Regions from separate parts of the Paenibacillus sp. FSL R7-277 genome, predicted to be linked through region 2. Evidence: riboswitches for the same ligand, from Rfam matches in the RefSeq annotation. Region 2 holds a riboswitch; each other region holds the start of a gene.
What was found. A riboswitch is a leader RNA that binds a small molecule or an ion and turns the genes downstream of it on or off. The one in region 2 is predicted to bind cyclic di-AMP.
Positions count from the first base shown of each region.

Region 1 (5,478 bases), on a different contig from region 2:
TGTTCTAGACCGTGAAGCCGGCGGAACCAATGCACTGAGCCGTATGTATGACTTCTCGTTAAGACTGCTCGAGAATGGTTCAAGACGCTTAACCGATGCTTATATGACTGGTTCGGGTCGCCATTACCTGCTCTATATTTTCAGCTTTTTCATCATTTCCTTACTCACAGTTCTGTTGCGGCAGCAGGGCATTAGCTTTGGTATGGATCAGTATGCCTCATTGTCTTTTTATGAATTGGCTGTTGTAGCAGCCATGCTGCTGGCTGCCTTTGCAGTTCCATTTGCCAAGTCACGTGTGAGCGCGATTCTTTTCACCGGTGGTGTGGGGTATATGGTGACGCTGCTCTTCGTTCTTTTCCGGGCACCGGATCTTGCACTCACACAGATGATTATAGAGACCGTATCGGTCATTCTGTTCCTTCTTTGTTTCCGGTATTTACCGAAGCTGAAGAAGCAGAAGGAGCCTCTGCGCTTTAAGCTGCCCAATCTGATTATTGCGGCTGGAGCTGGTATCACGATGACGTTGATTGCTCTGGCGGCTATGGGTACCAGTCCTTTTGAACCGATCTCCGAGTTTTTCTTGAAGGAAAGCTACAACCGGGCTGGCGGCAAGAATGTGGTCAACGTCATCCTGGTAGATTTCCGCGGGTTTGATACTTTGTTTGAAATCATGGTGCTTGGCATCGCCTCACTGGCCATTTATGGTCTGATTCATCTGAGAATGGAGACGGAATTGCCGCCGCTGGAGCCCGCCAAGACAGAACTATTGCCGCTGCGCAGCAATGATGTGATTCTACAGACGATCTCCAAGGGGATTGTCCTTGTCATTCTGATATTCTCCCTGTATCTGTTCTTTGCCGGGCATAATCATCCCGGGGGAGGTTTTATCGGGGCTTTGATGGCTTCTGCTGCGCTTATACTCATTGCAATCGCATTTGGAATGGATCAGGTACGTAAGGTGCTCCCTGTGAATTACCGGCTGCTTACAGCTTCCGGGCTCATGCTGGCTATTCTGACAGCGTCAGGTTCATTCCTGTTTGACGCTCCTTTTCTAAGTCACACGTTCGGCCACTTCCATCTGCCAGTACTTGGCGATACGGAGCTGGCGACTGCCGTCCTGTTTGACCTTGGTGTATTCCTGGCTGTAGTCGGCGTGACGATGACCATCATTTTATCGATCGGAGGGGAGAAGAAATGGAACTCGTAATGGCGGTAGCGGTCGGAATTCTTTTCATGATCGGTGTTTACCTGATTCTCTCCAAAAGCCTGCTGCGCATTGTGCTGGGAACCTCCTTGCTGACGCATGGAGTCCATCTGCTGCTGCTCACGATGGCCGGGCTCAAAAGGGGGGCAGCCCCTGTACTAGGCAAGGCGGATACCTATGTTGATCCGCTGCCGCAGGCGCTGATTCTAACCTCCATTGTCATCAGCTTTGGGGTCACAGCCTTCTTTTTCGTACTCGCATACCGGTCATATCAGACGCGGGGTACTGATGAAATGGACAGCATTAAGGAGGACAACGAATGAGTAATCTATTGGTGCTCCCGATTCTCATTCCGCTTGCTACGGCTGTCATCCTGATTTTTCTCAAAGAGAAGATCCGGCTTCAGCGCGTGATTAGTGCGCTCAGCGGTCTGCTTAACATTCTGATTGCGGTGCTGCTGGTTACACGTGTCCACTCCGAGGGCATACTGACCCTGCAGATGGGGGGCTGGGCTCCTCCGTATGGCATTGTCTTTGTGGGTGATATGTTTGCTGTATTGCTGGTAACGATGGCTTCGATCGTCAGTTTTGCGATTCTGTGCTACTCCTTCAGCAGTATTGGAGAGCAGCGGGAGCGGTTCTATTACTATACGTTCTTTCAGTTTTTGCTGGTCGGGGTATACGGCTCGTTTCTTACGGGGGATATTTTCAACCTGTTTGTCTTTTTTGAGGTCATGCTGATTTCTTCTTATGCGCTCATCTCACTCGGTGGGACCAAGCTTCAGCTAAGAGAAACGTCAAAATACCTGCTTATTAATATCGTATCCTCGACACTGTTCGTAGCTGCGGTAGCTTATCTCTATGCAGCGGTAGGAACGCTCAACATGGCCCACCTGTCCCAGCGTATCGCTGAAGCGGGACAAGGCGGCGTGCTTAATGTGATTGCTGTTTTGTTCTTGATTGTATTCTCCCTGAAGGCAGGACTATTCCTGTTCTTCTGGCTTCCAGGGTCCTACAGTGCACCTCCGGCGGCTGTCAGAGCGTTGTTTGGTGCCCTGCTGACCAAAGTAGGACTCTATGCAATCATCCGCACCTTCACGTTGTTGTTCGTGAACGATCCCGGCTTCACTCATGACTGGATCGCCTGGATGGCTGCTGCTACCATGATCCTGGGCAGCATGGGGGCAGTGGCTTATAGGGATATCCCGCGGATTCTGAATTATAACGTCATTATCAGCGTTGGATTTGTAGCCTTTGGGCTTGCTGCAGGGACTGCAGATTCAATGAATGGGGCAGTCTTCTATCTGCTGCACGATATGCTGGCCAAGGGACTTATGTTTATTCTGGGCGGGATGATTATATCCGCAGCCGGAACTGACCGGCTAGGCAGTATGGGCGGGATGATCAGAAAGTATCCGCTCCTCGGCTGGATGTTTTTTATTCTGGCGCTCGCCCTGGTGGGGATTCCGCCGCTTAGCGGTTTTGCCGGCAAAATTATGATCCTCCGTGGAGCGTTGTCCGAGGGGATGCTGACGCTGTCCCTCATTGGTCTGGGATCAAGCTTTCTGGTGCTGTTCTCCCTGATGAAGGTGTTCAGGCTGGCCTTCTGGGGAAATGAACCCAAGGAAGAGCAGCCTAAGGTGAGCTTGAAGGTTGCTTCGGCTGTGGCTGCCGGCCTGCTGCTGCTTGTGATTGCAATGGGGATCGGAGCGGAGTATGTGTATACTTATGTATCGCAGGCTGGCGAGGTTCTGGCTTCACCTGCGCTTTATATTGAAGCCATAATGAAGGAGTAGTGAATATGGCCTTACAATTCCTGTTTAATCTGTTGATTGCCTTTCTGTGGATGGCGATAAATAACAATGGCTCTGGCTCAAGCTTCTTAGTAGGTTATCTGCTGGGCATCGGACTTTTACTGTTATTTAGGAAATCCAGGTCCCAGCCCCGGACCTTCTATCTCATACGTATATGGGCTGTACTGAAGCTTCTGCTGATCTTTGCCCGTGAACTTACGGTCTCGAATTTCGTGGTCATTGGCCATATCATCCGTCCAAAACTGGCTATACGTCCCGGTATCTTTGCTTATGAGACTGCCTTGGCCACGCCCTGGGAGGTCACACTGCTCTCGTGCCTGATTTGTCTGACACCGGGAACCCTGACTCTTGATGTGTCGAAGGATGGCAAGACGCTGTACATTCATGCTATTGATATTAAAGATGCACAGCTGCTGGTCACGCAGATTAGAGGCACCTTCGAACGAGCGATCAGGGAGGTGACCCGTTAATGATCCCAGTTATGCTAACCGTGGCCATGATCATTCTGGCTCTGGCGATGCTGGCCTGCCTGTTCCGTCTCCTGAAAGGGCCAACCCGCTCCGACAGGGTTGCCGCACTCGATACGATCGGCATTCATGTACTCGCTATGATCACCGTCTTCAGTATGCTGCTGGATACCCAGGATTTTATAGAAGTCATTCTGGTTATCGGAATTCTGACGTTTATTGGTACTACGGCACTGGCCAGATATATTGAACGGGGAGCCGTTATAGAGGATGGAGGGAACCCCAATGACAGGTGAACTGATTAGCTCTATTCTTGTGGTAATGGGTGCAGTCTTCTGCGGCTTAAGTGCCTTCGGCTTAGTCCGGCTGCCCGATGTCTATCTGCGTTCACATGCGGCTACCAAAAGTGCAACCTTCGGGGTATTGTGTTTGCTGACAGGAGGTTTCCTGTACTTTTGGTTCAAAGACGGAACGGTTAATGTCAAGCTTCTGCTGGCGATTGTATTTGTATTCATCACTTCACCGGTAGCAGGTCACTTAAATGGCCGGGCTGCCTACCGTTCCGGAGTGCCCTTATGGAAGGGAAGCGTTCAGGATGACCTGAAGGTGCTGGGGGAAGAAAGCAAGGAAACGTCTGTAAAATAATAGTTAATCGCTGAATTCCTTATAGGAAGCGGGGGAACCAGGTTACATGGGGTGAATCTCGGGAAAAACGAGTAGGGCTACTTTCAGGCCCGAATCCGGCAGCTAACCCCGCAAGCGTTCATGAGAGGATGCACTGTATATGCCGCATATTGAAGTGAATGGAACGTCGCTGTATTATGAGATGTCGGGCAGCGGTCTGCCCATTGTTTTTATTCATGATTATTCGACCTCTCATCATCTGTTTGAGCCGCAAGCGGATTATTTCAGCAAGCGTGCCAAAGTGATCGTATTCGATTTGAGAGGGAACGGGCAATCGGGTAAAATGGATGTGGAGATCAGCCGGATCGTAGACACACAATGTGAAGATTTGAAGCTGTTATTGGACGCTTTATCTGTAGAGAAGGCTGTTATCGTAGCTTGTTCCAGTGGTGCTGTGCTCGCCCAGAAATTCGCCTACCTGTACCCTGAACGGATAATAAATATGGTATTGGTGGACAGTTATTTTCAGGAGGATTACACTGCGAGAGGCAGTAAAATGAAAGGAATCTTTGAGGTCTGCGCATGGGCGGCCCATTATCTTCCTGCCGAAATGTTCGTCCGTTCCTTGCGCATCACCTACAATAAGTGGCTCTCGGCTTATCATATTCTCAGGAAAGAGCTTGTGCATGAACGGACAACGGAATTAATTAAGCAGCGGCTGGCACTTAGACAAACGGACAGCTACGGGTTCGCATTACGGCTGCAGATTCCTGTTCTTGTTGTATCCGGGAATCAGAATGAATGGGCGCTGGAGCAGGTGAAAAGAACAGCCAGCAAGTATCCGTCTGCCCGTCTGGCGATCCTTGAGGATGCGATGTATCCGACTCATCTGTGTCAACCCCAGCTCTTCAACCGTATATTACTGGATTATCTTAGGGAACAGCATAGTTTTCAGCGGGCGGCAGCTGGCAGCTAACTTGAATTATAATGGGAGCCAATGATATGTTCTTTAACAAAATCTCATCCTTCATCACAAATCTCAGACTGACCTCATCCAGAATCATTTTACTCGGTTTTGCAGTCCCTATATTTCTTGGTACAGTGCTGCTGGTCTTGCCGATATCTTCGTCCAGCGGACTTAGTATAGGGTGGCTGGCAGCACTGTTTACTTCAACTTCAGCCGTATGTGTAACGGGACTCGTTGTACTTGATACCGGTACCGATTTTTCTCATTTTGGACAGGTCATTATCCTACTTCTGATTCAAATTGGCGGTTTGGGATTTATGACATTCAGTGTTTTGATCGCCGTGATCATGGGGAAAAAGATTGGATTAAAAGAACGTCTGCTTATCCAGCAATCATCTAATTC
Region 1 covers NZ_ASPX01000033.1:154,536-160,013, reverse strand. The annotation lists gene C173_RS12010 (Na+/H+ antiporter subunit A) at 1-1,207, shown strand, start outside; gene C173_RS12005 (Na(+)/H(+) antiporter subunit C) at 1,195-1,527, shown strand; gene C173_RS12000 (Na+/H+ antiporter subunit D) at 1,524-2,999, shown strand; gene C173_RS11995 (Na+/H+ antiporter subunit E) at 3,005-3,487, shown strand; gene C173_RS11990 (Na(+)/H(+) antiporter subunit F1) at 3,487-3,780, shown strand; gene mnhG (monovalent cation/H(+) antiporter subunit G) at 3,770-4,129, shown strand; cyclic di-AMP (ydaO/yuaA leader) riboswitch at 4,128-4,261, shown strand; gene C173_RS32845 (alpha/beta fold hydrolase) at 4,269-5,084, shown strand; gene C173_RS11975 (TrkH family potassium uptake protein) at 5,096-5,478, shown strand, end outside.
Region 1: linked by a shared signal. The riboswitch ahead of C173_RS32845 (alpha/beta fold hydrolase) and the one ahead of C173_RS16735 (APC family permease) in region 2 are both predicted to bind cyclic di-AMP.

Region 2 (5,478 bases):
GCTTCAGAGTACAAGCAGCCATGCTCTGCTGCATGTGATGAGCGATATTCTCGATATCTCCCGGCTGGAGGCGGATGCCCTCTCGCTGAACAAGGATTCTTTCGGGCTGAAGGCGCTGCTCCAGGGCTGTATGGACCTGTTCATGGTGAGCACACAAGACAAGCCGTTATCTCTGGAGCTTCTGATCGAGGAGGGGCTTCCCGACAAGTTCACCGGGGATGCTGCGCGTATCCGCCAGATTCTGATCAATCTGATCGGCAATGCGGTGAAATTCACGCCATCCGGCACGGTAACGGTTAAGGTGGAGTCCTATGGCGTCAGGGAGACCGCTCAGGCGCTGCAATTCATGGTGCGCGACACTGGCATCGGCATCTCACCGGATAAGCTGCAGCTGCTGTTCCAGTCCTTCTCCCAGGTGGACGGGTCGCATACCCGTAAGTACCCCGGCACGGGTCTGGGCCTTGCGATCTGCAAGAAGCTTGTAGACCTGATGCAAGGAGAGATCTGGGCAGAACCGGCAGAAGGGGGCGGCACACAATTCTTCTTCAGAATTAAGCTGCAGTCGCAGGAGCATTCCCCGGAGGTGTTTTTCGGCAAGGATACAGGGGAAGGGGAGTCAGCAGAGGAGAATGAAGCCGTATAAGACAGCGATTGCCAACAAGAGAGTTAACATTATATAATTTGAAAGTAACTATTCTTTTATCACGATAGTCCTGAGGACGGAAAGGAACTCTCTTTGAGCAAAACAAAAAAGAACAATGTCACGGCTCCCCAGATGAGCAAGCAGGAGAAGCGCAGGGCAGAGCAGGAGCAGCAGAAGCAGAAAACGAGAATTCTGATCGTGAGTACGGTGGCCATCGTTATTATTATTTTTGTAGGCTTATTCATGCTTGCTTCCAAGGACTCTTCGCCTGCCGGCACAGACAGCACGCCGGTTGCCTTCAATTACAGTGAAATGATGCGGCTTGGCAAGGAGGATGCTCCGGTCAAAATAGTGGAATTCGGCGACTTCAAATGTCCGGCTTGCGCCCAGTTCACCGGTGTCATCAAGCCGCAGATCGTTCAGGGCTATGTAGATCAGAATAAAGCAGCCTTCTATTTCGTGAATCTGGCCTTCATCGGCAAGGATTCGAGAACGGCCTCCCTGGCAGCCCTATCGGTGTATCATCAGAACCAGGAAGCGTTCTGGAAGTACTTCGATGCGATCTATGCCAATCAGGGGAATGAAGAGGAGGAATGGGCTACGCCTGACTTCATGGTGAGTCTCGCCAAGCAGCTGGAACTGCCGGTGGATTATGATCTGCTGCGCAAGGATATTGATGACCGCACCTATGAGAAGGAGCTGGACCGGGATATTCAGCTTGGCTCCGATACGGGCGTAACGAATACGCCATCCTTGTACGTGAACGGCATCAAGGTGAAGGAGCCTTTCAATATGGAGGCGATTGACGCCCAGATTCAGGCAGCAGCAGCGGGAGCAGGGGCCGCCCAATGACCGCCTTCACTGCCTTCTGCCGGCGTAACTGTCTCTACTTGGCCTGGTTCGTCTGTGTGGTTGCTGTAGCGGGAAGCCTGTATCTCAGTGAGGTCCTGCATTACGAGCCCTGCAAGCTGTGCTGGTTCCAGCGGATCTTCATGTACCCGCAGCTGTTCCTGCTGGGGATCGCCACCTACCGGGCGGACAAGCGGATCATTCCTTACGTGCTTCCCCTTAGTCTGATCGGCGGCAGCATCTCTATTTATCATTATGCGGAGCAGAAAATTCCGGCGCTCAGCAAGGTGCTTCCCTGTACCATCGGCGTACCGTGCAACAAGGATTATCTGAACTGGTTCGGATTTATAACGATCCCTCTGCTTGCACTTATAGCCTTTGCCTTAATCTCCATTCTGCTCTGGACAGGACGCAAAGAGGAGCCGGCAGAGTAAGAAGCTGACGGGCAGAAGGAAGAGAAGAGAATACCCTTAATTTTAGTAAAAAATAATAGGCAAAAACCCTGTAAAATCACGTGTTAAAGGGATAATGAAAGAGAATGAAAGATCAAGACATACCGGATGATGGATTTGGTTGTTTTGAGTGCTTTTCATTCTTTTTTCATTTGTTTCCACGCTTTACGGAAGACGTGTTGTAGCTTAATATTAGTCCTTGTGAGAAGTTGAATATGCGCTGAATTTTCCGGAAGGAAAAACGGGGGAACCACACTTTGGCCAAGGCCAAAAGGGGTGAATCGGAGCAGGCTACCTGACCTGTAACCGTAGGGCTACCACAGTCCGAATCCGCCAGCTAACCTCGTAAGCCACAAGTGGGATAATGACCATGCACACTAAGGCATGCGGATCATTTCCGTATGCTTATTTTGGTGCCTGCATTTATGAAATCCACTTATGAAAACAGCGCAGGGAAACCCGTTTCAACTTAACCAAGAGAGGAACTGTTACTACAATGGTAAGCAAGGTAAAACGACTATTGATCGGGCGTCCGATGAAGTCGAACGAACTCGATCATGAAAAGTTATCCAAGGTGAAAGCACTGGCTGTCCTGTCTTCTGATGCGCTCTCGTCTGTAGCCTACGGAACAGAACAAATTCTGATTGTACTGGTGGCCGCCGGGTTCACCGCTATCTGGTACTCTTTGCCAATTGCATTAGCCGTATTGGGCCTGCTGGCCATTCTGATTCTATCCTACCGGCAGACGATATTTGCTTATCCGCAGGGCGGTGGTGCTTATATTGTAGCCAAAACCAACCTCGGGGTTCATACCGGCTTACTGGCCGGCGGCTCTCTTCTGGTGGATTACATTCTGACGGTGGCGGTAAGCGCCTCGGCGGGGACGGATGCGATCACTTCAGCTTTTCCAAATCTCCATAATCATACTGTCCTCATAGCGGTATCTGTTATCGTGCTCTTAACAATTGTTAACCTGCGGGGAGTGACCGAATCGGCCTCCTTCATCGCTATCCCGGTCTATCTGTTCGTTGTTTCCATCTTCGTGCTCATCATCTCGGGGGTCTTCAAATATATGACCGGCGGCGCCCATGCCCATGTTCCTGAGATTGGCTCGGCGGTATCGAACGTGAGTATGTTCCTGCTGCTGAAGGCCTTCAGCTCCGGCTGTTCGGCTCTGACCGGGGTAGAAGCGGTCTCCAATGCTATTCCTAACTTCAAAGCGCCCGCGGAGAAAAATGCAGCCAAAACGCTGATGCTCATGGGCCTCATTCTCGGGGTAATGTTCACAGGTATTACGCTGCTCGCTTACTGGTACGGTATCATGCCTGATGAGAAGGCTACCGTGGTCTCACAGATTACCGAGTCTACCTTCGGCCGTGGCGGACTGTACTTCTTCATTCAGGGGATTACGGCGGTTATCCTGTTCCTGGCAGCCAATACGGCTTACTCGGCCTTCCCGCTGCTGGCGTTCATGTTCGCCAAAGATAAATATCTGCCCCATGCCTTCATGGTGCGCGGCGACCGGCTGGGCTTCTCCAACGGTATTATTTTCCTCGGTATCATGTCGGCTGTGCTGGTGGCGGCGTTTCACGGGAATACGGAAGGACTCATTCCATTATATGCAGTAGGGGTATTCATTCCGTTCACGCTGTCGCAGCTGGGCATGATGGTCCAATGGTACAGAACGAAGCCGAAAGGCTGGCAGAGCAAGTTCGCCGTCAATACGGTGGGGATGCTCACTACATTAACGATCACCCTGATTTTCATAATCACTAAATTCTCCAGCGTGTGGATGGCCTTCATCTTCCTGCCGGCTGTTATCATCGTGTTCCACCGGATTCACCGCCATTATATGAATATTGCCGATCAGCTGCGGATCTGTCCGGCTACCGATAAGCCTTGTATCAAAGGAAGCACCGTAGTCGTTCCGGTCGCCGGTGTGACTCGCGCTGTACTGCATTCGATCAGCTATGCGAAGTCATTGACAGATAATGTGGTCGCTGTATATGTAGGCTTCGATGAAGAAGAGATTCACAAGATGGAGCAGAAGTGGGAGGAGTGGAACCCCGGCGTACGCCTGATCGTCCTGCGCTCCCGCTACCGCAGCATTATCCGCCCGCTGGTGAAGTTCATCGATACAGTAGAGTGGAAGACCTCTTCAACGGATCATATTACCGTCCTGATTCCGCAATTCGTGACCAAGCACTGGTGGCAGGCGGTGCTGCATAATCAGACCAGCTTGTTCATCCGCTCTTATCTGATGAATCAGAAGGACATTGTCATCGCCACGGTTCCTTTCCATCTGCATAAATAATATAGAAGATTATTGGAAGACGGCTGTTTCTGCTTAATGCGGAGACGGCCGTTTTTACGTTATTATAAGTTATTGGTTGACATAGAGAATGAGAATCAATATCATCAGTATAGACAAGATAAAGGTAACAGAGCTTTTGCCAATCATGAGGGTAACATACAGGAGGGGTATTCAATGTTTTCGTTCAACCTGCAAGGATCAAGAAGCGGGAAGCTGGCGGTGGCCGGACTTATGACTACAACACTGCTGCTGTCCGCTTGCGGAAATAATAATAGCAACGCAGGCAGTAACGGTGGAGCAGGCACCACACCTGCGGCAACTGCAGAAGCGACTGCGGAGGCCACTGCGGTACCTACAGCAACTGCTGCACCCGCTGTGGAGAAGACCGTAACGGATGCAATGGGACATAAGGTGACCGTTCCCGCTAATCCGCAGCGTGTAATTGCTTCTTATCTGGAGGATTATCTGGTAGCACTCGGTGTGACTCCGGTTGCCCAGTGGTCTACGAAGAACGGTACTCAGGCTTACCTCGCTGCTGAGCTTAAGGATGTTCCGCCGATCAGCTATGACCTGCCGCTTGAAGCGGTCACCAGCTTCACGCCGGATTTCCACATCGTCCAGTCGGAGGGCTCGGTTCAGAACGGTCTTTATGACCAGCTGAATAAGATTGCACCAACCTATGTACTCGGCGATGAGGTCAGCAGTGACTGGCGCGCAGCCTTGCTCAAGATCGGTGAGCTGCTCAATAAGACACCGGAAGCGGAGAAGGCTATTGCAGACTATGACCAGAAAGCGGCTTCGGCCAAAGCGGCTGTATCTGCGGCAATCGGCGATGATTCAGTAGCGGTTCTGTGGCTGGTATCAAAGAATTTCTTCATTGTAGATGAGACCCGCAGCAGCGGTGCGGTATTGTATGGGGATCTTGGAGTGAAGCTCCCGAATCTCGTGACCGACATTCCTGCAGAATCCAGAGCACCGTGGAACCCGATTTCACTGGAGAAATTATCTGAGCTGACTGCAGAGCATATCATTCTGGTGAATAGTGACAAGGCAAGCGGAGCTGAGATTACAGAAGGTGCAGTCTGGAAGGGAATTCCGGCCGTTAAGGCAGGGAATGTTCATGAATTCGGCAAAGATACCAGTTGGCTGTACAGCGGTCCTATAGCCAATTCCAAGACCATCGATGATATTCTGAGCAGTTTTGTGAAATAGGTTCTTTA
Region 2 covers NZ_ASPX01000054.1:113,093-118,570, forward strand. The annotation lists gene C173_RS16720 (sensor histidine kinase) at 1-643, shown strand, start outside; gene C173_RS16725 (DsbA family protein) at 737-1,495, shown strand; gene C173_RS16730 (disulfide oxidoreductase) at 1,492-1,926, shown strand; cyclic di-AMP (ydaO/yuaA leader) riboswitch at 2,153-2,312, shown strand; gene C173_RS16735 (APC family permease) at 2,441-4,258, shown strand; gene C173_RS16740 (ABC transporter substrate-binding protein) at 4,433-5,470, shown strand.

Region 3 (5,478 bases), on a different contig from region 2:
AGTAATTCGCAAAAGTCCGCCGGGAATATCCAGCCTTCTGAACAACATCATCCACAATGAAGCCATCCATGCCATGCTCAAGCGCAAGCTCGAAGGCCGCTACGGCTAAGGCATAGGCGGTGGCTTCTTTTTTTTTGTCCCGCAGATTCAGTTTGGAATTCAAAAGTAAATGTTCCTCCTTTCCCTGAAATCTATAAGCTCTATAGAATCTATAGGTTCTATTATTGCTCAAAGGGAAAGATTGCACAATGAGCATCGAGTGACGGAAATGTGAATATTTTAAATTTGGAGTAATGGACTGAGAAAGAAAGGTGGGGGGAGGAGATTAAGTTAGGAGGGCGTGGGGAAGGGAGTGGGAAGTAAGTGAGTAAATGAGGAGTGAGAGCTAGAGTGGGAGTAAGTGAAGGAGAGTAAGTGAGTAAGTGAGTAGATGAGTGAGTAGATGAGTGAGTAGGTAAGTGAGAGTTAGTGTGGGAGTAAGAGTAGGGGAATAAGTGAGTATGAGAGTGGGAGGGGATTAGGTGAGCAAATGAGCAGTACGTGAGAGGAAGAGTAACATGGGTGTAAACAGACGATAGCGCGAGCAAATCCCCGGGCGGATAAGAGTAGAGCTGAAGAATGCGCCTTCATTCACGAAGGGACAGCATTATTGACTTCTTTTGTCATCCGTGAGGTTTTACATTAAATGGCTGCAGGCGTAAGATTCAATCAACAACCGAATGAAATGACACTGTTCTTGAAATGGCTGAATTCCGTAACGGGAACGGGGGAACCAACTGGTGCAGGTGGCTTAAGGATAGGCTGCTGAGTACCCGGGGTGAATCCTTGCCAGTGTGCTACTATGGCTCTGGTGAGGTAGGGCAATCTCGCTGCCCGAATCCGTCAGCTAACCCCGTAAGCCTCGAAGAGAGAGGATGAGCGCCATGATCGAGTAACCGACCACGGAGAGCCCTGCTGCTGCTGTGGTCTTTTTGCTGTGTAGGGAAGGGGATTAATCCCACTGAATGCCCTGAAAATGGGCTGGATGCAGAAATGAAGAGCACAAGTGCCCTTGAATCCAATTGCGCCTCTGCCATACACAACCAAGCAGCCTAAAGTGGAAATTAGGGGCAATAGTGACAGGTGGAAGCACAATTTAATCTTATAACAACACTGATTAGTCATTTATATGCCGCAATAGTCTTTTTATGTACCACATTAGTCAGTTTCCGCATCGCCACTACAGTCAGTTTTCTTATAGCCATATTACATTGAAAGGAGGGGTTCCCATCGCTACTGTATTTATCGTCTGCTTCTGGGTTGGCCTCGTGCTTATCCTAAGCGGCAGCATTCATGGGCACGGTCTGGTAGGCCACCTGCATGTAGGGGGAGGGGATGCTGGGGGGCCGGGCTTTCTCCCGATTCTTCCGCTGATGGTGTTTGTCACCGTCTGGGGCGGCACGGGGTATATGCTTGTCAAGTACAGCGGGATGCAGCTGCTCACCGTGGTACTGGTCTGTACCTTGATCGCCCTGCTGCCGGGCATCCTGCTCTACACGGTACTGGCCCGGGTGATGACCCGGTATGACAGCAGTATGAGTGAACTCGATTATGATCCGGCAGGCCAGCTCGGCTATATCAGCATCGCCGCAGCGGATGGGGCCGTGGGAGAGATGAAGTATGTGCTGCACGGGACCATGCGCTCCATCGGCGTGCGGGCCGAATCCGGTCAGTCGCTATTGCGGGGCGATCGGGTGATTATTGTGAAGACGGATAAGGGGATCGCAGCGGTCACTTTGTTCGAGAGGGAAATGGAACAAAACTAACGGGGAGTGTCGGAGCAAATGTTAATTTTATATGTAACCGGAGCTATTGTTGTTGTGATTCTGCTGGCGTTAACCAGTATTGTGACCGCGTATAAAAAGGTTCCGCCCAATCAGGCCATGATCGTATACGGTCTCGGCGGCAAAAGAGTGGTTCAGGGCGGAGGGACATTCGTCATCCCCGGCTTCCAGAACAATAAAACCATCTCCATGATGCTGATGAGCTTCGATGTGATCCCGGCGCAGGCCATGTTTTCCCGCCAGGGCATCAAGCTGAACCTGGAGGCGGTCGCCCAGATTAAGATCAAAAGCGATCCAACCGCTATTCTCACAGCCAGCGAGCAGTTCATTGACCGGCCGGAGGAAGACCGCGAGACGATTATTCTGCATTCGGTGGAAGGCCATCTGCGCGGCTTGATCGGGCAGCTCAGTGTAGAATCTATACTCAAGACCCCAGACGAAATCAACAGCAAGATGCGGGAGACCTGCTCAGAGGATCTCGACAAGATGGGGCTGGAGGTCGTCAGCTTCACCATCAAGAAAATTACCGACGACAAAGGGTACATCGACAATATGGGGGTGCCTGAGATTGAGCGGATTCGCCGTGATGCCAGCATCGCCAAGGCTGAAGCCGAACGCGATATTCAGATCAAGCAGGCCGAGGCGGAGAAGGAATCCTCCATTGCCAAAGCCAATGCGCATCAGGCGACGATTGAAGCAGGAACCGCTGCCCGTGCGAAGGAATCGCTGTTCGAGAAGGAGCTGAACATTAAGCAGGCGGACTTCAAGCTGGAGACCGAGGTGAAGAAGGCACAGGCGGATCTGGCGTACGAATTGCAGCAGAATAAGATCAAGCAGTCGCTGGTTACCGAACAGGTCAAAATCACTCAAATGGAGGCCGAAGCCAACCGCACAGTCCGGGAGATCGAGGTCGAGCTGAGACAGCGGGAGCTGGAGGCGACAGTGATCAAGCCGGCCCAGGCAGAGAATCAAGCAACGATCATGAGAGCGGAAGCCGCCAAGCAGCGGCAGATTCTGGAGGCGGAAGCCGAAGCCGCTACGACGACCAAGCGCGGACTGGCAACAGCGGAGGCGGAATTGGCAAAAGGGAAGGCGAATGCGGAGATCGTCCAGCTCGCCGGAGCGGCGGAAGCGGGAGCGCTGCAGAAGAAGGCTGAGGCGTACAAACAGTTCACTCAAGCCGCCCTGACCGTGGAATTCCTGAAAATCCTGCCCGAGCTGGCTGAGAAAATCGCCTCCCCGCTGGCCAAGGTAGATAAGATCACCGTCATCTCCCAGGACGGGGCTTCCTCAGGCGTGAACAAGATTACGGGTGATATCGCCAAAATCATGGCCCAGGTTCCAGAGCTGACCCAGACACTTACCGGCATGAACGTGACTGAGGCGCTCAGCGGGTTACTTGGCCGGGACAAGGAGCATGGACAGGAGTAGAAGAGGAGTAGGGGAGGAAGTAAGTAGTTAATGAAACGGCAGCAAGCCCCTTCCTGACTGCATCTCTCCACAAAAAAACAGGCGTCAATCTCCAAAAGGAGGCTGACGCCTGTGGTATGTCTGAAGCTGTAGATCAGCGCTGCACCGCTCTCAGGCGGTAGGTGCAGCTGGCGTAATCCCCGCGCAGGTCGGAGACCACAAGACCGATACGCATCAGGCGGTCACCGCCCAGCGGTGTGCCGTCAAAGGCGGGCTGGAATGGAGCGGAGCTGACGCCATCTGCAGGTGCAGAGGCTTCTGCGCCGCCGTGGACATGCCCGTTGCTGCCTTTTGCCCCCGTCTCAATGACATAATCCAGCTCGGGATTGAGTCCTTTGAGCGTAAGGCGCGAGATCGGAGGATTCGGTATGGCCAGCACGCGGAAATAAGCGACGAAGGCTTCGGTCTTGTCCTCGCTGACGAACATCCAGGCGGTGTCGCCACTACCCTCGAACGGACTCAGCAGACGGTACATATCCCCTTGCTGCACCAGTGTGCGGATCTCCTTGTACTGGGCAATCTGCCGGGTAGCCAGGTCCTTCTCCGCTTCGGTGAACTTTGTGAGGTCCAGCTCATAACCGAAGTTGCCGCTCATCGCCACATCCCCGCGTGTAGCTAGGGTGGTGATGCGGTCTACCTGATGGTTCGGAACATCAGACACATGTGCGCCCATGCTGCTGGCCGGATAGACAATACTGGTGCCATATTGAATCGCTAGGCGTTCTACCGCATCGGTGTTGTCACTGGTCCAGGTCTGCGGCATATAGAACAGGATTCCCGGATCGAACCGGCCGCCGCCGCCGGAGCAGCTCTCGAACAGAATGTCCGGGAAGCGCGAGGTCAGGCGCTCCAGCAAATTGTACAGCCCCAGCATATAGCGGTGGGCTGTTTCTTTTTGCCGCTCAGGGCTGGCTTTGGCAGAAGCTATCTCGGTCTTATTACGGTTCATGTCCCACTTGATATAGCGAATCGGGGCACTGGAAAAGACCGCGCTTAATGTCTCATACAGATAGTCGCAGACTTCTGGACGGGAGAGGTCCAGGATTAGCTGGTTGCGGCCTTCCGTGCGGCGGCGTCCTGCGGCATGCAGGCACCAGTCCGGGTGCTTGCGGTACAGCTCACTGTCCGGCGAGACCATCTCCGGCTCCACCCATAGACCGAACTGTACGCCTTCCTTGTTGACCCGGCCGGCCAGATCCGCCAGACCTTCAGGCAGCTTGCGGCGGTCCTCGAACCAGTCGCCGAGTGAGCTGTTATCCTTGTCGCGTCTGCCGAACCAGCCGTCGTCAAGGACGAATAGCTCAATGCCGAGCGGGCCTGCTGCTTTGGCGATGGTTGCGATTTTGTCCGCATCGAAGTCGAAGTAAGTCGCCTCCCAGTTGTTGACCAGAATCGGCCGGGCCTGATCACGGTGAACACCACGGCAGAGCCGGGTCCGGTACAGCCGGTGATAGGTACGCGACATGCCGCCGAGACCTTCACCGGAATAGACGAGCACGGCCTCCGGGGTCTGGAAGGATTGGCCCGGCTCCAGCAGCCAGGAGAAGTCGAACGGATTAATCCCGATACTTACACGGGTCTGTCCGAACTGCTCAACCTCGGCAGTGGCGGCGAAGCTGCCGCTGTAGACGAGGCTGAAGCCGTAGACATCCCCCTGGTCTTCATCTGCGCCGTGACGTAGCAGCGCAATGAACGGATTGGTCTGGTGGCTGCTTGAGCCGCGGCGGCTCTCCAGTGACAAGGCAGCGCCCGGAGTAAGCGGACGGCGCTGAACATGGCGCTCTCTGGCCCATGCGCCGCTCAGATGCAGCGTATCGTAAGAGGAATCGGCGAAATCGACGGATGCGCTAAGCGCCTGCTCCAGCCGGAGCGGGGCTTCGCCGTTATGCTCGAAGCGGACGGAACGAGTAATCGCGTTATGATCGGCGAATACGGTGTAGAGCAGTCTAACCGTTAGACCAGCGTAGTCATCTTTCAGGGTAAGCTCCAGTGTCTGTGCTTCTGCTTCATTCTCCGCATACACGGCAGGCAGTCCTTCGAGTGCCGGCTTGCCTGGTGTAATGGTATATCCCGCATATTTGAGTTCAGAGATCCGCGTGCCGTCAGCTAGCTGAACCTGATAGGCCGGCCGCCGGAAGTCGCTCGTTCCATACTGCGGATACTCCTGAGGCAGGGCATCCAGAGA
Region 3 covers NZ_ASPX01000115.1:98,246-103,723, forward strand. The annotation lists gene C173_RS28440 (TetR/AcrR family transcriptional regulator) at 1-163, opposite strand, end outside; cyclic di-AMP (ydaO/yuaA leader) riboswitch at 734-916, shown strand; gene C173_RS28445 (hypothetical protein) at 1,251-1,805, shown strand; gene C173_RS28450 (flotillin family protein) at 1,824-3,254, shown strand; gene C173_RS28455 (alpha-galactosidase) at 3,388-5,478, opposite strand, start outside.
Region 3: linked by a shared signal. The riboswitch ahead of C173_RS28445 (hypothetical protein) and the one ahead of C173_RS16735 (APC family permease) in region 2 are both predicted to bind cyclic di-AMP.